3 regions of the Exiguobacterium sp. BMC-KP genome follow, and region 1 is predicted to be linked to each of the others. Evidence: riboswitches for the same ligand, from Rfam matches in the RefSeq annotation. Region 1 holds a riboswitch; each other region holds the start of a gene.
What was found. A riboswitch is a leader RNA that binds a small molecule or an ion and turns the genes downstream of it on or off. The one in region 1 is predicted to bind lysine.
Positions count from the first base shown of each region.

Region 2: it holds a riboswitch for lysine, as region 1 does, so the genes downstream of both, ADM98_RS04235 (amino acid permease) here and ADM98_RS01960 (Na+/H+ antiporter NhaC family protein) in region 1, are expected to answer to the same signal.
Region 3: it holds a riboswitch for lysine, as region 1 does, so the genes downstream of both, ADM98_RS03730 (aspartate kinase) here and ADM98_RS01960 (Na+/H+ antiporter NhaC family protein) in region 1, are expected to answer to the same signal.

Region 1 covers NZ_LGIW01000012.1:77,795-88,901, reverse strand. The annotation lists gene rlmN (23S rRNA (adenine(2503)-C(2))-methyltransferase RlmN) at 1-932, opposite strand, end outside; gene ADM98_RS01985 (ABC transporter permease subunit) at 1,057-1,863, opposite strand; gene ADM98_RS01980 (ABC transporter ATP-binding protein) at 1,860-2,741, opposite strand; gene ADM98_RS01975 (methyltransferase) at 2,754-3,413, opposite strand; gene ADM98_RS01970 (heme oxygenase) at 3,503-3,826, shown strand; gene ADM98_RS01965 (hypothetical protein) at 3,949-4,686, shown strand; lysine riboswitch at 4,779-4,957, shown strand; gene ADM98_RS01960 (Na+/H+ antiporter NhaC family protein) at 5,069-6,652, shown strand; gene htpG (molecular chaperone HtpG) at 6,719-8,581, opposite strand; gene ADM98_RS01950 (hypothetical protein) at 8,665-9,534, opposite strand; gene ADM98_RS01945 (SDR family oxidoreductase) at 9,670-10,500, shown strand; gene ADM98_RS01940 (M20 family metallopeptidase) at 10,640-11,107, shown strand, end outside.
Region 2 covers NZ_LGIW01000014.1:52,265-63,371, reverse strand. The annotation lists gene ADM98_RS04260 (glycerol-3-phosphate dehydrogenase/oxidase) at 1-1,497, shown strand, start outside; gene ADM98_RS04255 (amino acid permease) at 1,543-2,979, opposite strand; gene ADM98_RS04250 (DUF2252 domain-containing protein) at 3,188-4,501, opposite strand; gene msrA (peptide-methionine (S)-S-oxide reductase MsrA) at 4,571-5,518, opposite strand; gene ADM98_RS04240 (hypothetical protein) at 5,588-5,770, opposite strand; gene ADM98_RS04235 (amino acid permease) at 5,851-7,332, opposite strand; lysine riboswitch at 7,464-7,652, opposite strand; gene ADM98_RS04230 (MarR family winged helix-turn-helix transcriptional regulator) at 7,816-8,271, shown strand; gene ADM98_RS04225 (diguanylate cyclase) at 8,408-9,499, shown strand; gene ADM98_RS04220 (TetR/AcrR family transcriptional regulator) at 9,548-10,153, opposite strand; gene ADM98_RS04215 (HlyD family secretion protein) at 10,346-11,002, shown strand; gene ADM98_RS04210 (DHA2 family efflux MFS transporter permease subunit) at 11,015-11,107, shown strand, end outside.
Region 3 covers NZ_LGIW01000013.1:174,278-185,384, forward strand. The annotation lists gene dapB (4-hydroxy-tetrahydrodipicolinate reductase) at 1-254, opposite strand, end outside; gene dapA (4-hydroxy-tetrahydrodipicolinate synthase) at 251-1,132, opposite strand; gene ADM98_RS03725 (aspartate-semialdehyde dehydrogenase) at 1,150-2,142, opposite strand; gene ADM98_RS03730 (aspartate kinase) at 2,156-3,355, opposite strand; lysine riboswitch at 3,468-3,645, opposite strand; gene argH (argininosuccinate lyase) at 3,716-5,086, opposite strand; gene ADM98_RS03740 (argininosuccinate synthase) at 5,083-6,288, opposite strand; gene ADM98_RS03745 (GNAT family N-acetyltransferase) at 6,407-6,835, opposite strand; gene ADM98_RS03750 (DHHA1 domain-containing protein) at 6,832-7,980, opposite strand; gene phnF (phosphonate metabolism transcriptional regulator PhnF) at 8,109-8,843, shown strand; gene ADM98_RS03760 (LCP family protein) at 8,900-10,012, opposite strand; gene nagB (glucosamine-6-phosphate deaminase) at 10,312-11,073, opposite strand; gene nagA (N-acetylglucosamine-6-phosphate deacetylase) at 11,070-11,107, opposite strand, start outside.

The sequences.
Region 1 (11,107 bases):
TCAGACGTACTGCGTTGATATTGACCGTGCTCATCAACTGGGTTGTACGGAATCAAGTTGACATACGTCAGGTGACGTTTGTCTTCGAACAATTTCGCAAGTTCGACCGCGTGTTCTTTTTGGTCGTTGACGCCACGGAGCAAGATGTACTCGATCGTGATTTTACGGTTCGTCGTTTGAACGTAATAATCGATCGCTGGCATCAATTTCTCAAGCGGGATCGCCCGGTTGATTTTCATGATTTGCGTACGCAATTCGTTGTTTGGTGCGTGAAGCGAGATTGCTAAGTTGACTTGGAGTTTCAAGTCAGCAAACTTGTAAATCTTGTCTGCCAAACCACTTGTTGAAACCGTGATGTGACGTGCACCGATCGCAAGACCATTGTGATCTTTGATGACGTTCAAGAAGTCGACCATGTTGTCGAAGTTATCGAACGGTTCACCGATACCCATGACGACGACGTGGCTGACACGTTCTTCGTTACCGACTGCATCGAGGTGATGTTGAACGTTCATGATCTGTTCAACGATTTCGCCTGCCGACAAGTCGCGGCTCTTCTTGATGAGACCACTTGCACAGAAGCTACAGCCAATGTTACAGCCAACCTGTGTCGTAACACAGACAGAAAGACCGTATTTATGACGCATCAAAACCGTTTCGATCAAGTTGCCATCATATAATTTGAAGAGGAACTTGATTGTTCCGTCTGCTGATTCTTGCTTGACCGCTTCTGTCATCGAGTCAATCGTAAAACTCTGATCTAACAACTCAAGGCAATCCTTGTTGACATTCGTCATTTCCGCGAAAGTCGTGACACGTTTACGGTAGAGCCAATCCCATACTTGTTTGGCACGGAATGGTTTGTGCCCTTGATTCGATAACCATTCTGTCATCTGCTCAAGCGTTAATCCATAAATGGATGGTTTATTCATTTCAAAAGACCTCATTTCTTTTTCCAGAACTACAACATTCCTTTATCTTAGTAAAAATCAGCGCTTGACGCAACGTTCAAATCCTAAATGTTCACTTTCTGTAAAGTTTTTTCGTCACTTTCGATCAAATCGATAGACTACGACGTCCAAATTGAACGAACGCTCCCGTCAAGAAAACAAGACAAAGGACGAGTAAGGAAACCGAGTGGATAAGAAAATGGTCCGTTCCTTCTAATAACTGCGTCGTATTAAATAAGGAGAAGACGGATAGATAACGGAGCCACTCTGTCTTGTCACTCAATTCGGATAGGATTGTCAAAACGATAGAGAGGACTAATACACTACCTGCAAGTGAAAAAGCACGTCGTTCTTCGTCGAATAACGTCGCAATGAATAACGTAAAGGCACCCATCGCAAAGAGTAAAAAGAGAGCATTGACTTGAATCCGCCATAAGATGACATCATCGATTGAAATACCGGTCATCCACCAGTCAGCAACCATCAGTACAAGTCCGTTTAGTCCTACGAGAAGCGTACTAGCGATGCCCATGACGACAGCAACAGCCAGTGTGTATGCATGTCGCGTTATAGGTGCTGCGAGATAAACGATCAGTTCCCCATTATCAATTGGTCGGGCAACCAAGCGTGCCGCTAATGAGAGCAGGAAGAGACTCACAATGACTTGGAAGATCAGTCCGTAATAGTTGCCGCCGAGTAGATCCAGCACGTTATCAAACCCTGTCACCTTATCGTACTGGAAAGCTTTCAAGACCTCGGGGGGTAATGCTTCCAGTTTTGCTTCTAATAAACCCGTCTTCATCATCGATGGATAAAGTAGCGCAAGCATCAATAAGTAGAGACTCGTTCCAATCGCATAAGCAAGCACGGGCTTTCTGACTTGCTTGAACAACGAACGGATCAACAATATCACGATGACTCCTCCTCTCCGTAATAATGCAAAAAGACCTGTTCTAAATCATCTGCTGACGGACGGATCAGTTGTACATCATATTGGGTTAGGTAAGCAATCGCCTGATTTAAGCTCAGCGTCTCGTCCGTTTGAAAACTGACTTCTGTTCGCTTCGATTCCGTACCGATCTGCATCGCGAACTGTGCCGCCTCCACCTCAGTTCGGAAGACGATTGTGTACGTCTTGCGACTCGATCGAACCAACTCATGGATATCCGATTCGACGATGATACGACCCGCTTTGATTAAAGCCGCTCGATCGCAAGACTTTTCCATCTCCGGAAAGTGATGCGAACTCATCAAAATCGCTTTTCCCGCTTGCTTCTCCTGTTCGATCCACTCTAAAAAACGCTCTTGCATCAAAGGATCGAGTCCACTGGTCGGCTCATCGAGTAGATAAACTGGTGCATCCTTCATGAAACAACCGACGAGTGCCAGTTTTTGTTTCATCCCTTTTGACATCTTACGGATTTTCGTCTTCGTCTCAAACGGAAATCGTTTCAACAACAGTTGTCGTCGTGCCGGATCACTGCCATGCAACCGTTGCATCAAATCCAGCATGTCTGCTCCCGTCATATCTCCAGGTAAACTAATCTCGCCCGGCAAGTAACCGACCAACTGCTTCACTTCTTTACTTTGTGTCCAGCAATCAAAGCCGCCAATCGTCGCCTTTCCATCATCCGCAGCCATCAATCCCATCAAATGTCGGAGCGTCGTTGATTTTCCGGATCCGTTTGGTCCAATGAAACCAAAGATTGTTCCCGGCTCAACCGTAAAACTGACATCGAATATTCCACGCCCCGGTGCAAACTCTTTCGTGACATGCTCCAAGCGAATCATCATCCGACCTCCTTATTTTCCATTTCTCTCATCACTGTATTCATACCCGTTTTGAAGCAGTTTCTTCGGATCAAAACGATAGATGACAAATCGTTCGTCGTGATTTTTGTCATAAAAGTCTCGTAATCGAATCTCATCAATTTGCTCGAATACGGTATGTCGCTCCAAATATTCTCGATATTCATCGGTTGGGTAGTACAAGATGAGATCAACCGAACGCGAGGACCGCTCGACCGAACTTAAAATGTGATCGATCACTTTCATGAAAATTTGGGAAGAGAACGGATTAAAGAAATAAAACTTGTTCGCGTCCGCCGGAATGACGTATTGTTCGGCATACGCCTGTTCAAATCGTAAACTTCCCGAACGTCGCTTACGTCGACTTTCGTAATTCGCCATGTTCCGGAGCGCATCTTCGTAAAATTGTCCATTCATCTCGATTCCGATGACGGAGCAGTCAAAACGATCGTGTAAGTAAAAGTTCAATCGTCCTTTTCCGCAACCAAAATCAATGACAGTGTCTTGTTTTTGAAACAGATAGGTTTCGCATAATTCGTCTAGTGCTGCATAAGGCGTTGGTTCATAGCGATTGTAGTGACTAAATACACCATAAAGGTGTTGCATCTCGATCGTCTCGATTCGTAATTGTTGATCGTATTCTTGCTCATTCATTGTATTTTGTTCCTTCTTTCCGGCATTCTTTCCCTCATCGTACTATACTGAAGAAGTACGTTACTCGTTTTTTGAAAGGGGATTTTATGATGATCGTCGTTACGAACCGGATTAAAGTCAAAAAAGGGATGGCTGCTGCCCTCGCTCCTCGTTTTACACGTCCAAGTGGACTCGATACGATGGATGGTTTCATCCGTGTCGAAGTCTTATTGACACAAAACATCGAAGAGCATGATGAGATGAACGTCAACATGTACTGGGAAGACATGAAGAGTTTTCAAGCGTGGCGGGAGAGTGACGATTTCAAAGCGTCACATAGTCGACCTGCGAGTAGTGAAGCTGGAGAATCTCCGATGCTCGGCAGCGAAATTCTGACTTATGAAGTCGCTTCCGTAAAAGAACGCGCGCAATAAACCAAGAAGGACTCGATATGAGTCCTTTTTATGTACCTGTATAAAAAAAAGAGAAAGGGTTTAATTGTCTCAAATGGTATTATTTGTTATCATAATGCCATTACAGAGAGAGAGGATCTTACATGAATTCGTTAACTATATTTGAACATGCTATTCGTGCCTTACCTGACGACCGTACATTACGACGTGATGAATTATGGACGGATGCCTTTTTATTGCAACAGGAGAACGAACTGACCGTTTATTATTCTCCGATTGGTGAGTACGTCAATACCAAAGCAAAAGTCGTCATCATCGGGATCACACCAGGATTTGAACAGATGCGAATCGCTTTCGAAGAAGCGACGGATGTACTTCATCATAGCGTTTCATTGGAAGAGACGGCACGCCTCGTCAAATATACGGCAAGCTTTGCTGGAACGATGCGACGCAACCTCGTCCAAATGCTTGATACACTCGAACTTCCAGCATTACTCGGAATCGAGACGACGGCTACCTTATTTCATCAACATCAGCAATTACTGCATCCGACGTCGTTATTAAAACAACCCGTCTTTTATCGAGAAAAAAATTATTCAGGGCATCAACCGAAAATCAATCGTAGTCCTTTGTTGAGACACTATGCAGAGGAACATTTCGTTGCTGAGATCAATCAATTACATGAATCAGCGCTGTTGATTCCGCTCGGTCGTGTCGTCGAAGCACAAATTCGTAGCTTGATTCATGACGGACGAATTGAACAGCATCAGCTTCTTTCCGGCTTCCCTCATCCCTCTGGTGCAAACGGTCATCGAAAAAAACAGTTTGAAGAGAATCAACCGTACTTAATGAAACAGCTTATTCAACATTTTGCCGAATAAATAACTTTATCTTAAATTATCAGAATATATGGTTGAATCGCTTCTGAAATACATGATAAAGTGTCCATAAGAACAGAATATGACTATTCTATCGATGAGGTAGAGGCGCGATTTCAATCAGTACTTGGTCCGAGGATGACAACGAAGACGACTACAGGAAAGGTGACATCGCCGAAATGATAATATGTGTCCAACATATCGTCGTTGGTCGATTCGGGAAACACCCGATCGATTGCCATACATAGCAGTTGTATGGAGCGCTCCAATTCGGCTAAGAAAGACGCATCCAGCGAGGGTGTCGGCTTTGTTGCCGGTGCCCTTGCTTTTTTTATGCCGCGGGGTCTCATCTTTAAGTTATTTATTAAAGAGGAGGATATTTTTTATGGTCAACTATTCAGATTCCATCATCGCCCTTGTACCTGCTTTATTAGCTATCTTGTTGGCAATCTTTACGCGCAAGGTCGTTCTTTCGCTAGGTGTCGGCATTCTCGTCGGTGCCCTACTACTCCACCGTTTTAACCCGATCGATACGGTGACCTATCTTGGTAAGAACATCTTCAGCCTATTTTGGGCAGATGGTGCCTTGAACGAATGGAACGTCTTATTGCTTGTCTTCTTGTTATTGCTTGGTGTCCTTTCGACGTTGATCCAAACGTCAGGTGGTGCACGAGCTTTCGGAGAATGGGCAGCAACGCACGTCAAAACGGCACGTGGTGCTCGTTTGGTCGCATTCGGCCTCGGAATTTTGATCTTCATCGATGACTACTTCAATAGTCTCGCCGTCGGAAACGTCAGTCGTCCGCTTACGGATCGTCGTGGTGTATCACGTGCAAAACTTGCCTATTTGATTGACTCAACGGCTGCACCTGTCTGTGTCATCAGTCCGCTTTCAAGCTGGGGAGCATTTATCATCTCCATCATTGCTGGTATCTTAACGACGCACTCGATTACGGATTACTCGGCGTTTAGCGCCTTCATGATGATCGTTCCAATGAACTTCTATGCAATCTTTGCTCTTCTGTTAACACTTTACATCGCTTACTCTGGCATCTCTGTCGGACCGATGAAACAACACGAACGCCGTGCTGCAAAAGGTGAACTCTTCGATGCCTCAAAAGGCACACCGATGGGGATGGCAAAAGAGGTCAAGGAACACACGAACGGAAAAGTTCGGGATCTCGTCGTTCCAATCGTTGTTCTCGTCATAGCTACGATCAGCGCGTTACTCGGAACAGGTGCTCAGGCACTTGCAGCCGACAATCGCCCGTTCACTTTGATCGGCGCGTTTGAAGCAACAGATGTCACACGTTCACTCGTCGCTGGTGTTGTCATTAGTTTAATCGTTGCTTTCCTGATGTTGATCGGACGGAAGATTCCGGGACGCGATTACCGTGCAAGCATCGTTGCTGGTATGCGTTCGATGTGGCCGGCAGTCGTCATCCTGTTGTTCGCTTGGACGATCATCGCTGTCATCGGTGATATGAAAACAGGTGACTATCTCGCAAGTTTCGTTAGCAACTCGATTTCTGCTTCGTACTTGCCGTTCTTATTATTCTTAATTGCCGGCTTGATGGCATTCTCGACAGGAACAAGTTGGGGCACATTCGGGATCATGTTGCCAATCGGTGCGGATCTCGTCATGGCGGTCGACGCTTCTCTCTTGTTACCGACGCTTGCTGCTGTTCTTGCCGGATCTGTCTTCGGTGACCATTGTTCACCGATTTCTGATACGACAATTCTCAGTTCGACTGGGGCTGGATCCCATCATATCGATCATGTCACGACACAGTTACCGTATGCGCTAGTCGGTGCAGTTACTGCCGCTGTTGGTTATTTAGTCATCGGTTTCACGGAGTCTTCGGTCTTCGGTTTCATCGGAGCTCTTGTCACATTCGCACTCTTCGTCGTCGTCTTAAACGTTCTCTCGAAAAAAGGAGAAACCGCTTCGGATTTACAGACGGATTAATGTAACACTGTACGAAAAAAGGCATTGGATGCGCGCATCCAATGCCTTTTCTTATACTCATTCGTTTCACACCATCAATAAACACACATCATTTGCGAACGCTACTGGGTCTTCAAGCGGAAGTCCTTCAACAAGCAACGCTTGCTGATACATTAATTTTGTATAGTGTTCGAATTTCGAACGATCGTTTTGATACGCTGTTTCAAGGGATTGGAACACTGCGTGTGACGGGTTCAATTCGAGAATCTTGACCGCCTCTACTCCTTCGTTATTCGGCATTGCCTTAAGGATTTTCTCCATCTCGATCGAGACGGCGCCGTCTGTCGCAAAACAGACGGGATGAGATTTTAGACGCGTCGATGCTTTGACTTCCTTGACTTGTCCACTTAGCACTTCCTGCATCGCTTGGAACATCTCCGCTTGTGCGTCCGTCGTCTCTGCTTCTTCTGCTTCAATCCCTAAGTCGCTACTCGTGACCGACTTGAACGTCTTCTCGTTGTACGTCACGAGCATCTGGATCGCGAACTCATCGATCTCTTCCGTGAAGTACAAGATGTCGTACCCTTTATCACGAACGAGCTCGGATTGCGGTAACTTATCTAAACGATTCGTACTCTCACCAGCCGCATAGTAGATATGCGCTTGATCTTCCGGCATCGCTGCGACGTATTCCGCAAGCGTGATCAACTTCTTCTCCTTCGCTGAGTAGAAGAGGATGAGGTCCTGCACTTGTTCTTTGTGCATGCCATAATCATTATACATACCGAACTTCAGCTGACGTCCGAACGCTTGATAGAACGTTTCGTACTTCGCGCGATCTTCGCGCAGAAGGGCTTCAAGTTGTGTCTTAATCTTACTTTGGATATTTTTCGCGATCAGCTTCAATTGACGATCGTGTTGTAGAAGTTCACGCGAGATGTTGAGCGATAAGTCCTCCGAGTCGACCATTCCTTTGACGAAACTGAAATGGTCCGGCAGCAAGTCGCTACATTTTTCCATGATCAAGACACCGTTCGCGTAAAGCTCGAGGCCTTTTTCAAATTCCTTCGAATAATAATCGTACGGCGCCTGCTCTGGAATGAATAAGATTGATTGATAACGAACGGCACCATCGACACTGATATGAATGTGTTTTGCCGGTTTGTCGAAACCATACCGTTTCTCTTGGTAGAAGTTCGTATAGTCCTCGTCTGTCAATTCCCGTTTGTTCTTCCGCCAGATCGGTACCATGCTGTTGATTGTCTTGACGACTTCGACATCTTCCGTCTCGTCACTGCCTTCGATTGGCTGACGTTCGAGTTCCTTCATCTCGATTGGATAGCGAATGAAATCGGAGTATTTCTTGATGATGCTGCGCAGACGATACGTCTCGAGGTATTCGTCATACGATTCTTCGTCCTCATTCGCCTTGATGTGGAGCGTAATCTCCGTTCCGACGGTTTCTTTGTCGACTTCCTCGATCGTATAGCCTTCGACACCACGCGATTCCCATTTATAAGCGACTGCATTACCGAATGGTTTCGTAACGACAGTGACGACGTCTGCGACCATGAATGCGGAATAGAATCCGACACCGAATTGACCAATGATATCATGACCATCTTGTGCCTCGTTTTCTGCCTTGAAGGCAAGCGAGCCACTCTTCGCGATCGTACCGAGATTCTCTTCTAGTTCATCCTTCGTCATTCCGATTCCAGTATCACGAATGATGAGTTGACGCGCTTCTTTATTTGGTTCAATCGTAATTTTGTAGTGTTCTTTCTCGAACGAAATCGTCTCGTCCGTCAACGCTTTATAGTACATCTTATCCATGGCGTCACTTGCATTCGAAATCAATTCGCGCAGGAAAATCTCCTTATGCGTATAGATGGAATGAATCATCATCTCGAGCAATCGTTTTGATTCCGCCTTAAATTGTTTCGTTTCCATACTATTTCAGCCTCCCTTTTTTAGCACTCAATTATATAGAGTGCTAATTTCATCTCCTATTATTAGGGAGTTCAAAATATCTGTCAATCTCCTTTTTCACTATACTTCGCGACTTTTTCACGGACGAATCGTCCGATTTGACACAAGTGTTCTGCTGCCCCATATGTGCCGTGGCTAATGTCGTTTTTATCCTTCCGATTTCCAAGACCAATGAACTGCTCACTTGGTTTGAAGTGGAGTCCGATCACAGGTACCTGAAATTGTGACGAAAAACCGATTTGAAAGATCGCGTCTGGATAATCCGTCGGTTGATAGGTCGTCCAATCGATGTCTGGTTCAAGCTTTGCAAATCGTTCCGTATGTTCCTTTCCAAGCAGGATGATTCCTTTTATCGAAAACAGTTCAAGCAGGCGCAATAGGAATGTCTGACCGAATGGACTATCTTCTAACACGCCACGTTCCTTGATCGCTCCCATGTAGTGGTGCGTCGGAAACGGAAAAAAGTCCAGATGAATGACTGGATCAAGTGTTTTCTCATAAAACGATGCACTAAATCCATTCAAGAATCCTTCAAGTTTACCGCCACCTGGTCGCCCGAACCATGTCCGGTAAATATTCGGTTGTTTGAAATAATCGTTGAAGCGCCGAATCGATTCCGTCAGTACCTCCTCTTGTAGATAATCATCCCATATCATGGATTGTGGACGTATGAAAAGCGGACCATACTCATCGAACCGTAGCGCTCCCGTTCGGTCTAAAAACTGTGCTCGGGACGGATTTGTTGCAATCGTCAACCAGCTACTCTGCGTCGCATCACCAAACCAGAGGACAGGTGTCGTTTGGTCAATCAACTCGCTTGAAAAAGCACTCTTTTCAAGTGTCATTTGATACTGAACGGCTTCTTGTAATAATTTTTTGGCAAGTTGCCATTGATCAGATGTCAGCGTTCTCATCTCCTTTTATACAACGATTGTGCTGTTGTAGATGTACCCCCTATCCTCTATCACTAGACGCATCGATGGGTTTAATCTCCATTTCTCCGGGAATGTTTCATAAGGTGAACGATACGACTTAGGAGGGATTTAGCAATGGGTAGACTCGAGCAAAAAGTAGCTGTTATTACAGGATCGGCAACAGGAATTGGACAAGCGACCGCGCTTGTCTTCGCAGAACAGGGAGCAACGGTCGTCTGTGCCGATGTCTCACTTGAAAAAGCACAACAAACAGTGGAACAAATTACAAAACAGGGTGGAAAAGCGGAAGCAGTCCACGTCGACGTCTCAGATGTCGAGAGTGTCGAGCAACTTGCGAAGCACGTCAAAGAGACATATGGTACGGTCGACGTCCTCTTCAACAATGCCGGAATCGATGAACAAGGCGGGAAAGTTCACGAGTATCCAATCGATCTCTTCGACCGGATCATCGCTGTCGATTTACGCGGAACGTTCCTCGTCAGTAAGTTTTTGATTCCACTCATGCTCGATAATGGTGGCTCAATCATCAATACATCATCAATGTCTGGTCGAGCAGCTGACTTGAACCGGTCCGGTTATAACGCAGCGAAAGGCGGGATCGCGAACTTCACTCGCGCGATGGCAATCGATTACGCGCGTCACGGCATTCGTGTCAACTCATTATCACCAGGAACGATCGAAACACCACTCATCGATACGCTCGTCGGTGAAAAAGAAAAAGAGCAAGGTAAACAATTCCGCGATGCGAACGCCTGGATCACACCACTCGGACGTCTCGGTAAACCACGTGAGATGGCAACGGTCGCCCTCTTCCTTGCTTCTGACGACAGCTCATATGTCACAGGTGAGGACATCACAGCAGACGGCGGCATCATGGCTTATACATGGCCGGGGGAAATGTTAATCGATTCAAAGTGGAAAGATGAAGCAGAAAAAAGTGAATGAGCAAGGTACGGTGTAACCTTCTGGTTGCACCATTTTCTTTTATCTCAAGACGTTCAGTCCCGTAAATTATTTTCCGAATTCGTTTACCTCCCTGAAGTATTTTTATCAGGGTACATGATAGGTAAAGGGGGAAATACTTATGCAAACAGCCATTACTTACTTACAACGGTGTCTTCAAATTCCAAGCGTCAACCCAATGGACGGAGAAGAAGCCGTCGCACGTTATGTGTACGATGTACTGGTGGATCATCAAATCTCGACAGAATGGATTGAAGTCTCACCAAAACGAATCTGTCTCGTCGCGACCGTTCCTGCGAGCGAGGAGTTTTCACGTCCTGCTGTACTCGGATTATCTGGTCATCTCGATACGGTTCCGGTCCAAGGAGACGGCTGGACGAAAGATCCATACGGTGGTGAAATCGAAGATGGACGCATTTATGGTCGCGGTGCTTCAGATATGAAATCAGGTGTCATGGCGATGGTGCAAGCACTGATTCAATATAGAGAACGTCAAGACCGTCCTAACACCGTCAAACTACTGATTACATCCGATGAGGAAAATGGGATGACAGGTGCTCGCCATTTGACCGAACAAGGGCATGCGGAT
Region 2 (11,107 bases), on a different contig from region 1:
ACATCGAGCCGTTCGACGAAACTTGTCCATGGTGGATTGCGGTATCTGAAGCAATTCGAGATTAAACTCGTCGCTGAAGTCGGGAAAGAACGCGCCATCGTCTATGAGAATGCCCCACACGTGACGACACCGGAGTGGATGATGCTCCCACTCGTTGAAGGTGGCACATTCGGTAGCTTCTCGACTTCGATTGGCTTACGTGTCTATGACCAACTCGCAGGCGTCAAACGCAATGAACGCCGGACGATGCTTAGTAAGGAAGAAACATTACGTTACGAACCACTGTTACGTTCGGAACACTTAGTCGGTGGTGGGCGTTATGTCGAATATAAAACGGATGACGCCCGACTGACGGTCGAAGTGTTAAAAGCGGCCGTCGGTTACGGTGGACGTGCTGTTAACTATACAAAAGCTGAGTCACTCGTCTACCATAACGGCAAAGTCGTTGGTGTGGAAGTACGCGACGTCTTAAGTGGTAAAACGTATACGATTCGGGCGAAGAAAATCATCAACGCGACGGGGCCTTGGGTCGACGAACTGCGCGAAAAGGACGGTTCGAAGTCCGGAAAATCATTACACCTGACAAAAGGGATTCATCTCGTCATCGATCAAGCACATTTCCCACTACAACAAGCTGTCTATTTCGATGTTCCGGACGGTCGGATGATTTTTGCGATTCCACGCGAAGGGAAAACGTATGTCGGAACAACGGATACGAACTATAAAGGAGATATTCTTGAGCCTGGCGTCACCGTCGAGGATCAGGACTATATCCTTGAGGCCACAAATCAAATGTTCAATGTTGAATTACGACCTGAACACGTCGAATCAACGTGGTCTGGACTTCGCCCACTCATTCATGAAGATGGAAAAGATCCAAGTGAACTGTCGCGAAAAGATGAGATTTTCGTTTCAAAATCGGGGCTAATGTCGATCGCTGGTGGTAAGTTGACCGGGTACCGGAAGATGGCAGAACGAATCATCGATATGGTTGCGGATCAATTCAAGACAGAAGAAAATCGGATTTACCTCGCTTCCCGTACGCACGATATCTTGCTTGGCGGTGGTCATCCACAAGGTAGCAAAGGATTTGCTCGTTATTTGAAGGAACAACAACCAAAAGGGGAAGCACTTGGATTGTCACCGAATGAAACGACGTGGCTCATCCAGCGTTATGGCACGAACGTTGAACGCGTCTACGAATTAATTCGGACGCGTGGTGACGAGGCGGCTCGTTATCAATTACCGTTACACTGGTTCGGCGCTCTCCTGTATGGATTAGAAGCAGAACTCGTCATGCAACCCGGTGACTTCTTAAATCGTCGCGCCTCGGCCGTCTTCTTTGATTTCCCGCATGCAGAGCAGTATGCAGACGGTGTTCTTGCTTTGATGCGTAGCGAACTCGGTTGGTCAGCAGAAGAAGAAGCGAAAGCCAATGAAAGCATTCAACGTGAATTTGATGCCGTTCGTGTCAAAGGACCTGTTCCGCTTTCATGATATGAGAAAAGACCCGATTGCCGTGAGGCATCGGGTCTTTGTGTGTCAATCTTCTTCTTTTGAAGCAGCAAGTTCCGCTACTGGCATGTTTCCGGGATGCAGATTCGAACTTTTACGCGCAAAGGCGAAGTAGAGTACTAAACCGATTGCGAGCCAAATCACGAATGCGATCCATGTTTCGAGTTTCAAGTTGAACATCAAGAAAAGACATGAAGCAATCGCTGCGATTGGCACATATGGCATACCAGGGCACTTGAAGGCACGTGGAAGATCTGGTTGTGTCTTACGGAGAACTAAGACCGCGACTGAGATCAAGACGAATGCTGCCAGTGTACCCATGTTGACGAGATTCGCAATGACGTCGAGTGGAACGAAACCAGCGACGAGTGAGCTACCAAGTCCGATCATCCAAGTCGCCTTGAAAGGCGTTTGGTACTTCGGATGTACTTCAGAGAAGACTTTCGGGAACATCCCGTCACGCGAGATGGCGAATGCAAGACGAACCATTCCGTATGTCATGACGAGAATGACCGTTGTAATCCCGAGGATTGCACCGAGATCGATGAAGCCGGCAACCCAGCTCTGACCAGCCATTTGAATTGCAAGTGAGACCGGGTGATCGACACCTGCGAATTTTTGATACGGTACGATACCTGTCATGATAGCTGCGACGATAACATATAAAATCGTACAGACAGCGAGTGAGCCGATGATACCACGCGGCAAGTTCTTTTGTGGGTCACGAACTTCTTCTGCTGCTGATGTCACGGCATCAAAGCCGATATATGCGAAGAAGACGATCGCAGCACCTGAGAAGACGCCTCCCCAACCGAATGGTGTGAAGGGTGCCCAGTTCGTAGGTTCAACGTAGCCGACACCGACAACGATGAAGAGAATAACGACTGCTAATTTGATAACAACCATGATGTTGTTAACGCGCTTCGTTTCCTTGATTCCCATCGACAACAATGCCGTAATGGCAAAGAGGATTAAGAAGGCTGGAAGGTTGAAGAATGTCTTCGCCCCCTCGACTGCTCCTGGAGCTGCTGAGAGTGCCGTAGGAATATGAATATTGAATCCTGCGAGCAAGGACTGGAAATACCCAGACCATCCGGCTGCAACGGCACTGGAGGCGAGTCCATATTCAAGGATTAAGTTCCAGCCGATAATCCAAGCAAAGATTTCACCCATCGTTGCATATGTGTACGTATAGACGGATCCACTGACCGGAATCGTTGATGCGAATTCAGCGTAAGCAAGAGCAGCTAGACCACAGGCGATAGCAGATAGAATGAAGGATACGATAAGTCCTGGTCCTGCAGTTAAAGCTCCTGTTCCCGTCAACACGAAGATTCCGGTTCCGATGATGGCGCCAATTCCTAAAAACGTTAAATCCATCGCGCCAAGATTTCGAGCAAGTCCACTATTGCGTTTACTTGCAGCAATCATAGCGGAAACATCTTTTTTCCGCGTCAAACTCATGATGTACTTCCCCCTATATCTTTTTTGATTTGTCTTACGAAGCGAGTCGTTCGCAAGAACTTAATCAAAAATTTACGAAGTTTTCTGATAAATTGATATAGGTCATTATACCTATTTGTTTTTTGACTGACGCTTTCATCTGCTAAAGAATAAAATTCTCTTCAAAAATAAGGGGTGTGTAACTGCTGTTACACACCCCTTGAATGATTCAGGATTCGATTGTTTTGGTAGCTTCTTTACGTGCCTTGATCCACTCTAAAAACACTTGATAATCCAGCTTTGTTCGCTCAACATACGCACTTGACCAACGCTCGATTTGTTCTAAGAAAGCAGTATCTGAAACACCGATGGCCTGGATGATTTCGACGTCCGCATGATGCGTTAAAACTTTTTCTTTAATACCAGCATCCTGATCCGCCCGTGCATGGATTTTTGCGGTAATTTGACCTTGAATACAAAGAACGTTTTCAAGGTCTTCCTGACTTTTTATGTGCTTCACCTTTAATTTTTTCTTATATGGCGAACGTTCACGTACATAATATTCTTTACCATCTATCGTTAAATAACCGAGATACGGATCTTCATGTGCTTGCATCGCTTTTTGTGAAGTGATGATTCGTCTCCCTTGATGAATCGCTTCAGCTTCTGGACGATAGACGGGTAAAAATAACGAAGGGACAGAAGTTTGTGCCTGTTTCATTTCAAGAATCAAATCTTCTTCGCCGCCTTCTCCCTCAATAAGGAGATAGTAGCGTTCAAGACCAATCGATGCCGTTCCACTATCTAGTTTACGTACAATATCCTTGATTGTATAAAAGGATTCTGTTCGCCGATCCTCCGTATCAATCGTCTCGATATAAGAATACCAAGCACCTTGGATGGCTTTTACTGTCGCGTCATCCACTATTTCCATGTCGGGTAACGCACGAAATCGTCTTGTTCCATTGATAATTTCTGTTCGCTCTCCCATTAATTCCTCACGTTTTTTTTCTGCTTTTTTGATCAACTTTTTAATCGGTCCTTTTGTATTGTCTCTTGTAAAGCAAACATCACTCGGATCTTTTCCGGACGCATATTTTTTTAAATCATGTAAGTATTTAAAGACGTAATTTTGGATGGCAGGTGCTGGATCGTAGCCCGCCTCTTCTGCAAACAATCGAACAGACACTGCCATTCGAATTAAATCATATAGATAAGAACCTAAGTACCCTTCATCAAAGTCATTGACGTCGTAGATGATTTCCCCCTTCGCATTTCCATGAACACCGAAGTTTTCAAAGTGAAGATCACCTTGAATCCAAGTTGGTTTATCTCGTGGTGTATCGAACCCTAAAGGAATCCGAGTCACATCGTAATAAAAAAGATGCGAACTTCCACGGAAAAAGCGAAACGGACTCAAACTCATTTTGTCGTACTTTTCTTGTCGTGCCGCCTCGTTAAGTTGACGAATTTCATGATCATAAAAATCAAGGACCTTCGCAATCGTCATCTGTCGAATTTCTTCATATACCGGCTGAAACATTTTACACTCTCCTCTCGAATTGTAAAAAAAGAGCAGTCAAAACGAAATCGTTTGACTACTCCTTGTGTGTTACTCGAAATGTTTTTTATATTCCCCATATCCTGCCGAATCAAGCTCTTCCAGCGGAATAAATCGTAACGCCGCTGAGTTGATACAGTATCGAAGTCCACCGAGTTCCGTTGGACCATCATCAAAGATATGACCGAGGTGACTATCTGCACTCGCAGAGCGAACTTCTGTCCGTGTCATCCCATGACTCGTATCGAGTTCGACTTCCATCTTGTCTTCTGAGATTGGTTTGGCGAAGCTTGGCCAACCGCAGTTTGACTGGAATTTATCTTTTGACGTAAAGAGTGGTGTCCCGTCAACGATATCGACATATAGACCTGGACGTTCTTCATCCCAGTATTCATTACGGAAAGCAGGCTCTGTCCCGTTCTCTTGTGTAACTTTATACTGAATCGGTGTCAGGCGCTGTTTCAGCTCTTTCTCTTTACCATGATCCTTCCACGCTTCTTTGATGAATTTTGCGCGACCTGAGCCGACACTATACATCTGATAACGGAACGGATTCTTTTTATAATAATCTTGGTGATATTCTTCAGCTGGCCAGAACGGTTTTTCCGGACGAATCTCTACCGCGACCGGACGTGAAAAACGTCCCGATGCGTCAAGTTCAGCTTTTGAACGCTCAGCAGCTTCCCGTTGCGCTTCATCAACATAAAAGATTGCTGGTTGGTACGATTCACCACGGTCGTTGAATTGACCACCACCGTCTGTTGGATCGATTTGACGCCAGAAGATTTCGAGTAATTCTTCATACGTAATGACGGACGGGTCGTACGTCACTTCGACTGCCTCTAAGTGACCTGTCGTTTCCGAACAGACTTCTTTATAAGTCGGGTTCTCTGTATGACCACCGGTATATCCTGAAATGACCTGCTCGACACCATCGTATTTATGAAATGGCTTGACCATGCACCAGAAACAACCACCTGCAAATATTGCTTTTGCCATCTATCTTCCCCTCCTCTGTATATGTCTATTTTACCGCGTTCAGAGCATGGACTCGACTTTCCTGCTCATTCAGTCTTCTGGATTCGCTTTTAGACGACGCATGACGAAATAGATTGCTGCGAAGACAAGGAGAAGTCCTCCAAGCGAATACCAGATGTTATTTAAACGATAGATCATTTGATACAGGGCAAGCGTCACAAGCAATAACGCGATCGGTAAAAAGGCACGCTTAAAGTGGTACCAATAATTCACGAAGATCGCCTCCTATTTTTCTTTCATCTTACTTGAAGCGACATCTAAAAAGCCACCTTCATTTGAAGGTGGCTCACTGATTACGATTGGCGTGGATGTTCTGGGAAGTCCATCTCTTCGTAACGAACGACGGACGTCCGATTTTTGAATTTATGTCCTAACCAGAAAGCAAGGAATAATGGAATTCCGACATACGTCGCGGCAATCCCGACCCAATCAATCTGATCAGCAAGGAATGCTGCGTAGTTTTGACCGACGATGACAAGGAAACAAAGACCGAATGCGAACAACGGACCGAATGGGAACGCTGGTGCAACATACGGCAAGTCTTTTAACGAGTGCCCTTGTGCAATGAACCCTTTACGGAAACGATAGTGACTGATCGCAATCCCGAGCCATGCGATGAAGCCTGTCATCCCGGAAGCATTGAGTAACCACAAGTAAACTTGGCCACCAAACATCGACGTCAAGAAACAGAGCGCACCGATGGCACCTGTTGCAAGCAACGCATTACGTGGTACACCGTTTTTCGAGACTTTCGCGAACAACTTCGGTGCATCACCTTGACGCGCAAGCGTGTAAAGCATACGTGTCGAAGCATACATCCCTGAGTTTCCGGCAGATAAGACAGACGTCAAAATGACGGCGTTCATGAGTGCTGCTGAGAAAGCAAGACCTGCTTTTTCAAAGACGAGCGTAAACGGACTGACCGCTACGTCGGTGATATCATTTGAAACCAAGTTCGGACTCGTATACGGAATGAGCATCCCAATGACGAAAATCGCGAAGACGTAGAAAAGCAAAATACGCCAGAAAACTTGTTTAACTGCTTTTGGAACATTCTTTTTCGGATCTTCTGATTCACCCGCTGCGATGCCGACGAGCTCCGTTCCTTGGAAACTGAATCCAGCAACAAGGATGATTCCGATGACGGCAGGAATCCCACCGACGAACGGTGCATCACCAAGGGCAAAGTTTTTAAAGCCGACTGGTGGTTCTGATGTAAAGACACCGAAAATCATTGCAACACCAACAACTAAGAACACGATGACGGTAACGACTTTGATCATCGCGAACCAATATTCCGCTTCTCCAAATCCTTTAACGGAGAAGAAGTTCAGACCGATCATCAGTAAGAGGAACAATGCACTGAAGTAAAAACCAGGAACGTCTGGGAACCAATACGTCATGACGATTTGTGCAGCAACGAGTTCGACTGCGATCGTAACTGCCCAGTTGTACCAATAGTTCCAGCCTAGCGCAAAGCCAAATGATGGATCGACGAATTTTGTTCCGTATGTCGAGAAGGACCCAGCAACCGGCATGTAAGCCGCCATTTCACCAAGACTTGTCATTAAGAAGTAGACCATCAGACCGACGATAGCGTAAGACAGGAGCGCACCACCTGGTCCGGCTGCGGCAACGGAAGCCCCAGACGCAATGAAGAGTCCTGTTCCGATAGCTCCGCCGATAGCAATCATCGACATATGACGAGCTTGTAATCCACGTTTTAAACCTTCTGCTGTTGAATCTGTTGTTTTGTTAACATCTAAATTGTTCATTTCGTTCGCTTCTCTCTGTATAGATTTTTGAGAGGACACTTTTTGAATGAAAAAAACAAAAAGCGCCCTCATCTTCCAGATGGAAGATGAGAACGCAACATAATAAAATGGATGCGCCTCATTCTACCGTCGTGAAAGATAGCTCTCCACAAGTAAGTGATACCCGACTTGTGACAGTATTAGACCTGTTCGATCTAATCCCAATCGATCATCTTCAAAGCGATGATTGATTTCGGCAATTCTTCCTTTCAGGTCACCTCATTTGTCGCTTGACGACATCCGTAACCGTACTCTTAAGAACTGCAACCTCCATCCCACTGGTTGAGTGAGAACTGATTTAATTGATAGTACTACGTCATATTACACAAATCGCCACGAAATTGTCAATTGCCTTTTTCGAATATCGGGTAGTCGATGGTAAAAATCCGATATGTTTAGTACACTAAATGGTAGAAGTCCACTGAGAGAAAGGATGCTGCTTGCATGCCACAGGAACGTGATTTGCTAACTTACCGACTCGAGGAACAAATGCGTGTCATTCTTCGTACCCTGCGACGTGAACTTAACCGACTATTTGAAGGAACAGCGACCCGAAGTGAATTTTTCATCTTACGGAGCCTTTCGGAAAATGGTCCTCAGCGCCCGACGCTTCTCGCGGAACAATTTGAGCTCGCGACGAGTCAAGTCACTGCTTTGACGGATAAGCTGTATAAACAAGGATACGTCACACGGACACGTTCAACGGAAGATCGTCGTTCAATCGTCCTCGCTTTGACGGATGACGGAGAACGTGCATTTCGGGATCTCGAAATCGTCCGCAGAAACTATTTGCAAGATCGCTTCGGGACATTGACGGAAGAAGAACTCGAAACAATGATTCGTGTCTTTGATAAAATTTTATTGACGATGGATGAAGATACACTTACTTCATCATCATAAAACGGTAGATTTTCTACCGTTTTTTCTATTTTATCTAAAGATTTCCCTCTGTCTAGCCGTTATCTAGTTGAGTATACTGGAAGTATATATATGGAAATCTGTTAGCTGGGGGAGTTGGGAGGATTTGTTGTCCATCATGAATCAATTCATCATTAACTTTTGTCTACTGTTCACAACGATTACTCTCTTGTTCTTACCATTTCGGAATCAACCACGCATTTCGCTGAATTCTAGCTGGAACATACGCCTCATATTAGGCGCTGTCTGTGGTTTGATTGCAGTGTTATTAATGTTCAATGGCATCCAAATTGATGTCGCCCGAGTTGACTTACGAATCGTTCCCGTCGCGATCGCCATGCTGTTCGGTGGTTTCCCAAGCGCCATCGTCGCAGGTGTAATGATCATCGGGACACGTTACTTTTTAACACCCGTCGATCAAATGGAGGGTTTTTATTTATCTACGTTAATCATGACTCTGTTTATTTTAACGATCGGGATCCTTCGCCGTTTCCTTCATGTGAACGGACGCCATTTTCAGCTTATGGTACTAGTAGGGATTCTATACTCCTTACCGGCAATTTATGTGCTGACCAACACATGGTCAACATTCATTAAGATCTCGATTGCCTATATCTTCTTTAATCTACTAGCTGGATTCGTTGCTTTCCGGTTACTAGCGGAACTACGCCGTCACTTCGAAAATATCCAGTACCAGCAGAAACTTGCCATGACAGATGCTTTGACGGGACTTGCCAATCGTCGTCGTCTCGATGATTCACTGTCACTTGTCGGTTCAACCGACCAAGGCTATTCGCTCGTCTTGATTGATATCGATTTCTTCAAGCATGTCAATGATACATATGGTCATGATGCAGGTGATGATGTCTTACGCCAACTTGGTATGACTCTCGCTTCCTTGACACGTCCGGACGATCTCGTTGGACGATACGGTGGTGAAGAATTTTTAATCATTCTGCCGAGCACTTCGGCTAAAGAAGCGCAAAAAATCGCAGAACTGGCTCGGATGACGGTTGCACGTAACCTTTTCCCAACAGCAGATGTTCCTGATTTGCAAATTACGATTTCTCTAGGCATCGCGCATTCTAGTGATTCACATACGTCTCTTGAAGCTTTGCAGCAAGCAGACAAAGCGTTGTATTACTCAAAAGAAAGCGGACGAAATCGAAGTACGATCTATACGAAGGAACTCGCATTCCGACAGGCTTAAAACGGATCAGACACTTTCACATGGGAGTGTCTTTTTTTTTTTACGTACTCATTCCGTTTCCTTAGGAAAACCGATACTCTCAACCGTCCCGAAGACAATCATTCGGCTTAATTGCTCCGCCATATATGCTGCTGAATAGGGACGATCGTTTCGTAACCACGAAATCAATAATCCTAGCTGTCCCCCAATGACGTAATTCAACAACAAATCTCGATCGACGAAAGTAGCCCCATCTGCGACTTGTGACCGAAACACGAGACGATAGTTTTCTTTCAACGTATCGAGAAAACGAGAGATGAACGTTTTAATCGGCCCTTGAACGAGCATCGTCTGATAAAACAATTCGTTTTCTTCGATGTGAATGAACAAACGAGCAAAATAGCGACTTACCTGTTCAACTGTCGGAAAAACCGTGCTTGTAACCGTAATCCGAATCGCCCCTTCAAGTGCCGTCATTTGCTCCTCGACGATTTGGTCAAGCAAATCATATTTATCTGTATAGTGAGCGTAAAACGTCGAACGGTTCACCCCTGCCCCATCTGTCAGCATCTTGACCGTGATACTCGAGAAGCTATGCGTCTTCAATAAACGAAATAATTCCATTGTAATACGGTCACGTGACCGTTTCGGTCGTGGATCACGGCTCTCATTCATTCACATTTCACTCCTTTTTCATTATCTTTTCATAAATGAATCCGTTACCATCTATTTTTCCGACATTTTGTCGGAAATTGTCGGTTGTTTGTTAGCTAACTATCCATATAATTAACTATATTAATTACTCCTCCCCCCAGAGGAGTACTTTTTTTGAATCGATTGTACACAAGAAAGGATGCTAACACACCCATGAGTATGAAAAAATTATTAATCATCAATGTTGTCACTCTCATCGTCTTGATTGGTGGCGGTGTCGTCGGATACTACTATTACGATCAAGCCACAAGCTATGTCAAAACAGACAATGCAAAAATCGATGGTAAAATGATAACGGTTGCGAGCCCAAGCGCTGGTAAATTGACAGATTGGTCAGCAAAAACAGGCGAGTCACTCAACAGTGGTGCAACAGTCGGACACGTCATGACTGCACAAGCTGGACAAAAACCGACAGATCTCTCTGTTTCGATGCCGTCTAAAGCAACGATCGTTCAGTCGATGGCGACAAAGAACGGCTTCGTCGCAGCAGGTACACCACTCGCCTATGGTTTTGACTTAAACGATCTTTGGGTCACAGCGAACATCGAAGAAACAGAAATCGATGAAATCAAAGTCGGACAAACCGTTGATGTGTATGTCGACAGCTATCCGGACACGACACTTTCTGGTGAAGTTGAACAGATCGGAATGACGACAGCTTCAACCTTCTCGATGATGCCTTCTTCAAACGGAAATGCGAACTACACGAAAGTCGCACAAGTCATTCCGGTGAAAGTATCGCTCTCACAAGAAAAATCGCTCGACATTCGACCTGGTATGAATGTGACCGTCCGCATTCATAAGGATTAAGGAGGGACGTTCATGTCTACTACCTTTTTATTCGGATATAGCGCGTTTACGATTCTGATCATCATCGGTGTCAACTGGATCGCCCGTCGAAGTCGCCCATCCAAC
Region 3 (11,107 bases), on a different contig from region 1:
GCTTCAGAAAAGCCAGTCGTCGCGATGACGAGTGGCGTTTTTGTCGCCAACCCGTAAGCGAGTAAATCCGGTAACAAACTCGGATGTGAAAAGTCGATGATCGCATCAACTTTCTCTGACATCTCTGTTAGCTCCGCGTATGAAGAAATCGTATCGGATGACTTCGTCCGGTCAACGATTGCAACAATACTTTGTGGCGCTAGTTCGACGACATACTGTCCTGTCGCACCATAACCGTGTAACGCGAGTTTCATCGAACCACTCCTTTGTAAGCATGCATCGTTTCGAGTAAATGCGCGTGACCCGCTTCCGATTGACGGACGAGCGGCAAGCGAGGCGCACCAACTGCAAAACCAAGTTCTTCAAGCGATGCTTTGACTGGAATCGGATTGACGTCACTGAACAAAGCACCGATGACCGGTAACAAGTCGGCTTGAATCCGACGCGCCGTCACGAGATCTTGTGCGAGTAACGCCTCAGCCAGCGCTTGTGTCTCTGCCGGGTACGGATTCGAGAGGACTGAGATGACACCTTGTGCGCCCCATGCCATGTACGGCAGGATTTGATCGTCATTTCCACAGAAGACCGCGAAGTCTTCCGGAATCGCTGCCATCAGTTCTCCCATGAAGCTGACGTCTCCACTTGCTTCCTTAAAGGCTTGAATCCGTGGATGACGTGCTAACGTCACCGCTGTATCGACAGCGATTGCGACGCCAGTTCGTGATGGAACGTTGTATAGCATAATCGGCAATTCTGTTGCATCGGCGACTGCCGTGAAGTGCGCGACGAGACCGGCTTGTGATGTTTTATTGTAGTAAGGTGTGACGAGCATCGCTGCGTCCGCACCGAGACGTTCTGCAAGTAATGTCTTCTCGATCGTTGCTGCCGTGTTGTTCGAACCCGTTCCAGCAATGACCGGTACGCGTCCTGCCGTGATTTGAACGGCAGTCGTCAGAAGTTGCTCGAATTCAGCATTCGTTAAGGTCGACCCTTCTCCTGTCGTACCCCCGACGACAAGCGCCTGAATACCTGCTGCGAGTTGTTGCTCGATCAAGCGTTTAAATACGTGTAGATCTAACTCGCCTGCTTCATTAAATGGTGTAACGAGCGCTGTACCTGCTCCTTTGAACATGAAGAACTCCTCCTTTGTTATGAATGAATCGACTGTTCGATCGCTTGACGTGCGACTTGCACGGCATTTGACGCAGCACCTTTTCGGATGTTGTCAGCCACACACCAGAGATGGAATGTGTTCGCAAGACTATCATCTTGTCGAATCCGTCCGACGTAGACATCGTCCGTTCCACTTGCATCGAGTGGCATCGGGTAACGCGTGTTTGCGACATCATCAACGAGGACGACGCCTGGTGCACCTTCTAACGCTTCACGGATGGCTTCAACCGTCGTCGGTTGCGTAAACGTAACGTTAATCGCAACCGAGTGAGAATTCGTGACTGGAACACGAACACACGTCGCACTGACCGGTAATGCTGGAAGATTGAAGATTTTCCGTGTTTCGTCAATCATCTTCTGCTCTTCTTTCGTATAACCGTTTTCTAGGAACACATCGATATGCGGCAAGATGTTATCGTGAATCGGGTGCGGATAATTGACGGGTTCTTCTCCGCGTGCCCCGCGTGCCAAGTCCTCGATCCCTTTTTGACCTGAACCAGATACAGCCTGGTACGTCGTATAGTTAACACGCTCGAATCCCAGTGACTGGAGCGGCGCTAATGCGACGACCGATTGAATCGTCGAACAGTTCGGATTCGCGATCAAACGGTCCGTTGCTTGAATCGCTTGTGGATTAACTTCTGGTACGACGAGTGGAATCGTTTCCTGCATCCGGAAGGCACTCGAGTTATCGACGACGAGCGTTCCGTTTTCAGCTAATAACGGTGCATATTGCTCACTGATCGTCCCGCCCGCCGCGAACAACGCGACGTCGATCCCGTCTTCCGTGATACTTGGTGTCAATGCTTGGATCGTAATGTCTTCTCCTTTGTACTGTACCGTGCTCCCTGCTGAACGAGCAGAAGCGTAAGCGGATAAGCGGCTGACCGGGAAGTCCAGTTCTGCTAGTACTTGTAACATTTTTTGACCGACCGCGCCGGTTGCTCCAATGACTGCTACATGATACATCCTGTTCTCCTCCTTATAACTCGAACGCGTTTGCAATCGCTGCAACCGTTCGTTCAATGTCTGCTTGTGCAATCGTGTATGAGATACTAATTTCTGAAGTCGTAACTTGATAGAATGGAATGTTCTCTGCTCGGAAAATTGCGAACAACTTCGAAGCAACACCTGTTGCATCCCGCATCCCGATTCCGACGACAGATAATTTTGCGTGTTGGTTATGGCGGTCGACCTTCACTGTCGTAAAGCGATCCATGATGTCTTTTAAGGCTTCATCGAGGAATTCTTCTTCATCGAGTGGACATGAGAACGATAAGAAAATGTCACTGTCGAACGTCGTTTGACTGATCATGTCGATGTTGACGTGGCGATTGGATAACAGTTCGAAGATATCAGCTACTGCTGCATTTGTTTGCGGTACGTGTTTGATTGACACCGTCAAGACGTTCTTCGTGACGCTGACACTCGTTACCGCTTTTTGTTCCATTGTTTCCGTCGCTTCCATGATCCATGTTCCCCTTTTCGATTCAAGTGTTTTCCCGACGAAGATGTGTACGCCGTATTTTTTTCCTAACTCGACACTCCGCATTTCCATAACCTTCGACCCGAGGGCGCTCATCTCCATCATCTCGTCATATGAGATGTGGGGGATCGGCTGAGCCGCGGCATGGATTCGTGGATCAGCCGTGTAGACACCGTCGACATCGGTATAGATTTCGCACCGTTTATCGAGCACTGCCGCAAGAGCAACTGCCGTCGTATCCGATCCGCCTCGTCCGAGTGTCGTCACGTCACCGAGTTCGTTGACACCTTGGAACCCAGCAACGATGACAACATCGTACGTTTCGAGTTTTTGTCGTAACAGATCTCCATCGATCTGTTTGATCTTACTTTTCGTATGCACGCCCATCGTGCTGATTCCTGCTTGTGCGCCAGTTTGCGATAACGCTTTGACGCCGAGCGAGTTAAGGGCGATGCTGAGTAATGAAATCGTCTGTTCTTCTCCGATGGCAAGCAGACGATCGAGTTCTCGCCGCTCGGGGCGATCCGTAATGGCTTGCGCCTGAGCGATTAAAGAATCTGTCATCTTGCCCATCGCCGAAACGACGACGACGAGTTTTTCACCTTCGGCTGCGCGACTCTTCAAATAATTCGCAATAGACTGAATCTGTTCGACAGTCGCAACCGAGCTTCCACCAAATTTAAGTACAGTTGTCACAATCCTATCTCCTTTGTCCCGATACAGAAAAAAACGACGGGCCGGTAGGAGCGTTCCTACGGCCCGTCGTTATCACGATCGGACAAACGAAGACAAAGTCATTCGTTCTTTTACGTAAGATAGCGCTCCGAAACATCGGTTTCGGCAGTACAACGGATCTTAACCGTTGTACCAGCAAACAAGAGTAAGCATCTTCTCGTTCACTTCGGCGGACTTCCCCTTTCACATCATTCGGCATGCTTGCCTTCAAGAATGATGCTACTCATGTCATCCGCGCCTCTATCTGTCGGTTGTTAGTTACAGTTATAGCAGACATCTTTTGTTAAATCCAGTCATTTGGCTGATTTTTTTCAAAATTCGTCAATTTGCAAGATGTTGTTTCGCGAGTTCGAGTTGCTCTGAAACGGCAGCAAACCCTGTACCGCCGTAGCTAGTCCGGCGCGCTACTGCTTGAACCGGATCGAGAAGCGGATAGACGTCGTCTGTGATATCAGGATGGAATGTTTGATACGTCTCAAGGTTCAAATCTTTTAGGAAACAGTCATTCTGTACACAATAAAGGACGGCTTTTCCCACGATCTCATGCGCTTCCCGGAATGGTATGCCTTTCGTCACAAGGTAGTCAGCGAGTTCCGTTGCATTCGAGAAATCTTGCATTGTCGCCTTCTTGAGCGCTTCTGTCTTAAACGTCGCAGATTCAATCATTCCGGTGAAGATTTGAACGGACTGAAGGACGGTATCTGCTGTATCGAAGACCCCTTCCTTATCCTCTTGCATGTCTTTGTTGTAAGCGAGTGGTAATGCCTTCATCGTCGTCAAGAAGCCCATTAGATTGCCATAGACACGCCCTGTTTTCCCACGAATCAATTCCGCGAAATCAGGATTTTTCTTTTGTGGCATCATGCTCGACCCTGTCGAGAAGGCATCGGACAACTCGATGAAGCCGAATTCTTGCGACGCCCAGATGATGATCTCTTCACAAAAACGAGATAGATGCATCATGACGGTCGAGGCGATCCCGAGGTATTCGATGACGAAGTCCCGGTCAGAGACCGCATCGAGGCTGTTCGGATAGATCGACTCAAACCCGAGCAACTCCGCAGACCGGAAACGATCAATCGGAAATGTCGTCCCAGCGAGCGCTCCTGCTCCAAGCGGTGATTTCCGAATCCGTTTTTGGTTGTCCGTCAACCGTTCGACGTCCCGTTCAAACATCCAGAAGTACGCAAGCAAGTGATGGGCAAGAGAGATCGGTTGCGCCCGTTGCAAATGGGTATAGCCCGGCATGACCGTCTCAATATGTTGCTCAGCTTGTTCCGTGATGACCAATTGAAGCTCACGTAATGCCGTCGTCAATGCTTCGACATGTTGCTCCATCCATAAATGCAAATCGGTCGCGACCTGGTCGTTTCGACTCCGTGCCGTGTGCAGTTTGCCTGCGACTGGACCAATCTGTTCCGTCAATAGACGCTCAAGATTCATGTGAATGTCTTCATCCGCTAGCGTATACACATGATCCGCTACTGTCGCTTCCAGTTGCTTTAATCCTTGCTCGATTTGCGTCCATTCGTCTTGAGCGAGGATTCCTTGTTCAAATAACATCTGCGCGTGAGCAAGACTCCCTTTCAAGTCGACACTCGCTAACTTTTGATCGAACGTGATCGATGCTCCGAAGGCTTCCGCTTGAGCGGAAGCACTTTCCGTAAAACGTCCACCCCAGAGTTTGGTCATTTCGTCACACCCGCCTGACGATGAACGCTCGCATGCGTCGAAACGGCAAGACCGTGTAATTTGATGAATCCTTTTGCAGCTTCATGATCGAACGCATCTTCTTTCGTGTACGTGGCAAGCTTCTCATCATAAAGTGAGACCGCAGACTGACGACCTGTCACGGTTGCATTTCCTTTGAACAACTTGACCCGAACTTCTCCTGTGACGTCCTGCTGTGTTGCTGTCAAGAACGCTTTCAGACCTTTCGTCAATGGAGCGTGGAAGAGACCGTTGTAAATCGTTTCTGCATATTGTTTGCTGAGCAACGGTTTAAAATGCGCGACGTCTTTCGTCAATGTGATCGTCTCGAGTGCGGCATGTGCTTTCAGTAGAACAGTTGCGCCAGGGCACTCGTACACTTCACGTGATTTGATACCAACGAGACGGTTCTCGACGTGGTCAATCCGTCCGACACCGTGCGCTCCAGCGATGATGTTCAGTTCCGTGATCAGTTTCGCGAGTGGGTACGTCGTGCCGTTAATGGAGACTGGAACTCCTGCTTCGAAGCCGATGATGACTTCTTCCGCCTGATCTGGAGCGTCTTGTGGTGCTACCGTCAACGCGTAAGCGTCTTGCGGTGGTTCTGTCCAAGGGTTTTCTAGGACGCCACATTCATTACTCCGTCCCCAAAGATTCATATCAATCGAGTATGGGCTGTCAAGGTTGATTGGAATCGGCACATTGTTTTCTTTCGCATAGGCGATCTCTTCTTCCCGTGACCACTTCCACTCCCGAACTGGTGCGATGACTTCGAGTGATGGATCAAGTGCTGCGACCGAAACTTCGAACCGGACTTGGTCGTTCCCTTTTCCGGTACATCCGTGTGCGACAGCCGTTGCACCATATTCATGCGCGACTTCGACGAGCTTTTCTGCGATCAACGGACGCGAAAGCGCTGAAATCAACGGATAGGCATTTTCATAATGCGCACCATATTGAAGGGCTGGTAAGACGAAATCTTTTGCAAATTCTTCTTTCACATCGAGAACGATCGATTCAATCGCACCGACGAGAAGTGCCTTTTCCTTGATAACGGTTAAATCTTTTCCTTCACCGACATCCATACATAATGCAATGACGTCATAGTCCTTGCTCAACCATTTGATGGCTACCGATGTATCGAGTCCCCCAGAGTACGCTAAGATTAATTTTTGTTTCGACATGTATAATTCCCTCCTGGTTTTAAATTCATCTGTCTGTATAAAAATTCATTATGAATTATATATATACATAGAAAACAAAAAAAAGAAACCCTTTTTGCAGGATTTCTTTCAAAATTGATTACATTTTCTTCTCCATCGTCCGGTGCGGGATGCCTGCATCGTCGAATTCATCGGAGACGATTGTATAGCCAAGCCCTTGATAGAACGGGATCGCTTGGACTTGCGCACCGAGTGTTAGTAATTGTTTGCCTTCACGACGTGCGACACGTTCCATCGCCTGCATCAACTCGCCACCGTATCCTTTTCCTCGTGCTGTCGACAGCGTCGCGACACGCTCTACCTTCATGCGTTGGTCGTCATATGGACGTGTGCGACCCGTCGCGACTGGACGGCTCTGCTCATCTAAGACAAGCAGATGAATCGCTGTCTCATCGTGTGTATCGTATTCAAGATGGCGTGGTACACCTTGTTCCTCAACGAAGACACGTTCACGAATCATCCGAACGGCTTGATGTTGTTCTGCTGTACGTACTTGAATAACTGTCATAACTGATATTCCTCCCGTAATCGATCGACATATGCCATCGCATCATCCCGATTCGTAAATTGTGCTTGTGCTTGGATCGCACTTCCACCGCCACGTCCATTAAATGATTGGACATGTGCTTTGGCGAATTTTCCGAGATGTGGTTCGCCCGGACTACTCATTAATAACTTATTCGACGTTTCGTTCCAGACGACACCAATGCGTCCCGCCTCTTGAATCGCTTTAGCGAGTTGCTCAGAAACCTTGATCTCTTCATCCAGATGTTCAAACACAAGAATCCCTTCTTGTTGTTCTAGAGCGTTCGCAAGTGTGAGCGCAGCGAGCTGCTCTTGCGCTTGTTCGACTTGTTTCGTTAATCGTTTCTGATCGTCCTGTAACGCTTGGACGGCTTCTACGATCTGAACTGGTTTAATAGATAAGGCTTGCGCCGCTTCCCGCAAGGCATGGCGTTCTGCCTGCAGAAGTTGATAAGCCCGTTCCTTTGCAACATAAGAAAGACGAATGTTCCCACGAATCCGTTCGACTCCAGTAAAGAGAATTAACTCGAGCTGTGCCGTTGAATCAAGATGCGTCCCACCACAGGCACTATAATCGAGTGTGCCGATTTGAACAACTCGAATCCGCCCCTCGACTTGTGGTGTCTTCCGTAATGGTAATTGAAGTGCTTCCGCCTCATCATACTCTGTCGCCGTGATCGGTAACCCTTGTTCAATCACTTGACGTAATCGTTGATCTAACTGTTCTTGTTGCACAGTTGTCCATTCGGGTGTCTTGATATCAAGCGTTGAGACCTCACTTCCCGTCCGAAAGCTGAGTGTTTTGATCTGAGACTCATCTTGTAAAATCGCAGAGATGACATGCTGTGCTGTATGCTGAGCTGCATGGTCGATCCGAGTGGCATCATCCACGATCCCTGTGACGTCACCTGTAAGTGGAGTCGCCAGTTGATGCCAGACGATACCATCTTCGATTTGAACGTCAAGGATAGGCTGATCGTTTAAGGTACCACGATCCGCTGGTTGTCCACCACTCTCCGGATAAAAGTAACTTTTCTCTAAAGCAACCCAATATCCATCTACTTGTTTTGTTGCGCGAATGGATGTCTGAAAGGTCCGGACATCGGATTCTATTTGTTCGGGGCGCATGCCTCGACCACCTTTCTCTGTCAGTTTCACTCTGTATTATGCCATATTTCATCCAGAATCGTTTGTCGGCTTGGCTTTTTCCTAGTACACTAGATGAAAGACTACCGATCGCGAAGGGACGAAATGCCGTGATTCAGCATATCAATAAAAATTCACCACTCCCCATTTACTATCAAATCGAAGCAGCCTTAAAACAACAAATCGAAAGCGGCGCCCTTCAACCTGGCGATTTGATTCCGTCCGAACGCGAATTTGCCGAGGCGCATCAAATCAGCCGAATGACGGTTCGCCAAGCCATTTCGAACTTAGTCAATGCGGGTTACTTGATTCGTCAAAAAGGACGAGGAACATTTGTCGCGAATAAAAAAATCGTCATGCAACTATCGGGATTAACGAGTTTTTCAGAAGAGATGGAACACCTCGGACTTGAGCCGACAAGTGTGCTCCTATCGTATCAAATCATCGACGCCTCGATGACGATCGCGAATAAGCTCCGGATTCGCGAAGGCGCATCCGTATATGAATTGAAACGTTTACGAATCGCCGATGAGCAAGCGCTTGCTCTTGAAACCGTCTACATTCCAGAACAACTCTTACCTGGACTCGATCAAGACGTTGCGACCGCTTCGTTATATGCATTTGCTGAAGCAAGCGGATTAAACCTTGGACGCGCAAGTCAAACGTTCGAATCACGCCTTGCTACGAAAGAAGAAGCTGGTCATCTTGGCTTATCGACAGCTTCGCCTGTTCTATCTGTTGAACAACTGACCTATCTTGCAACGGAGCAACCATTCGAATACGTCATCTCTGCTTATCGGGGAGATCGTTATACCTTCACCGTCGAAATGGAACGACAACGCTAAAAATCCCTTTGTATCGTCGTACAGTGACGATGATACAAAGGGATTTTTAACGTTAATTACCGTGCAGGAACCGCTTCTGTCTCCGTCACCGGTTCTTCTGTCGTACTTTGTGCAGGATCCGTCTCTTCCTTGATTGGTTCGACTTCTTGACCTTGCATTGCTTTTGCTAAGTTACTCTTCACTTGCTCTAGTTGATTCGGTTCGAGATGATATTCCCATTTCCCACTAATTCCGATATACCCTTCTCCAGCAAGTTGATATTCTGTCGTATTCCGTAGGGCTGCCGTGAAGTCTGCTAAACGTGTATAATCATTTGGACCTAAGTTCGTTTCGACGTTATCGCCAACAGCATCTAAGATATCACGGTACGCACTAAGTGAACGGAAGCTTGCCGCTTCTTTTGCGACCGCTTGAATAACTTGCATCTGTTTTTGACCGCGACCGATATCACCGAGCGGATCGTCATGGCGATTCCGGACATAAGCGAGCGCCTGTTCACCTGTCAGATGTTGCATGCCTTTATCCACAGTGACAGTACCTGCTTTACGTTTGGAGTCTTGTTCCTTAAACGCATATCGTACATCAATATCCACACCATTCAATGCATCGATCAATTGAACGAATCCTTGGAAGTTGACTTTGACGACGTGATCGATTTGAATCCCGAGCAAATTCTCTGTCGTTTCACGTGCTAATTTAATCCCATTGTAAGAATTTGATTTATCCATCGAACCGAAATAATGGGCATGGGTGATTTTATCTTGCTCTACCCCTGTTTTACCGTACGGTACATCGTATTTCGAATAATCAATGTTGACAAGTGAATCGCGTGGAATACTCGTCAGTACCAATTGTTCCGTTTTTTTATTCAAAATTCCGACGATCATGACGTCTGATCGCGCCGGTTCATTGCGTTCTTTACTTTTTTTCGTTTCATCCGTTCCAAGAATCAAGAATGATTCGGACGGTACATCATCATATTTAGAGCTCACTTTTGAGCCAGGAATCTTAATCTGCGTCTTTGCCAATGTTTCTTGCGTTTTAATAAAAACAGCTCCAGCGTAACCAGAACCGATGATTGTGACAAGCAGGACGAGTGCAGCGACGACTTTCATGAACATCTTGCCAGCACTTGGCTGTCTCTTTCGTGCGGATCGCGTTTCCATCATGTAAACCCTCATTTTCATGTAAATTTTCCGTAAAGTTCGCTAATCTCCATTATCCGGACATTTAATGAAATGTCAATTTACGTTTCTATTAAAGAAATCGAATAGAATCGCTACATCAAAAAAATCGTGAATTGCGTGTTCTTCGCAACATGAGAATGAGTGAACCCGGTAAACGTCTCATTCATGCCTCTCTGTCCAAATAACAAATCGCATGAGACTAGGCTCAACAGAATCAAAAAAAAGGATCGAGTCAATCCGCTGATTGTCTCGATCCCTTTTGATCCATCACTTTTTCATCGTCATACTTTCATGAAATTCAGATAAGCTGCTCGTCCTGTACGTTTAGCGTCATCTGACAATAAAGAAGCGGCTTCTTCATCTAGGATCACCATGACATCCGCATGACGTTTGAGAACGGTCGCCGGACAATCCGTTGTGGCGATGCCTTCCATCATATCGCGGACAGCTTCTGCCTTTCGTTCGCTTGAGGCGACGAGAAGGATCTTTTTCGCCTCCATGATCGTACCAATTCCCATCGTGATGGCTTTTGTCGGTACTTCTTCGAGTCGATCAAAGAAACGTTTGTTCGCTTCTCGCGTCGATTCCGTTAACTCCGTTACGTGTGTTTTAGCATCAAAGGGTGTTCCCGGTTCATTAAAGGCGATATGTCCATTCGCGCCGATTCCAAGCAATTGAATATCAATTCCCCGCTCTCGGACGAGTGCTTCATAACGTTTACTTTCTTGGGCAGAATCTTCCGTATTCCCGATTGGTACGAACGACTCCTTAAACGCAACATCCTTAAATAGATGCTCTTGCATAAACGTATGATAACTTTGAGGATGCTCTGGGCTGAGACCGACATACTCGTCTAGATTGACCGTCGTCACATGCCGACAGTCAAGAGAATCCTTCCGCCATTCTTCATAAACACCAACTGGTGAACTACCTGTTGCCAGTCCTACTGTTAAACCTTCCGGGTGCCGCTCAATTTCCTGTTTTAAAAATTGATATGCCACCTGCGCTAATTCTTCTCCTTTTTCTACAATCATCCATTTCATGAGGTAGACTCCTTTCCGTTCGTGATCCGATGAC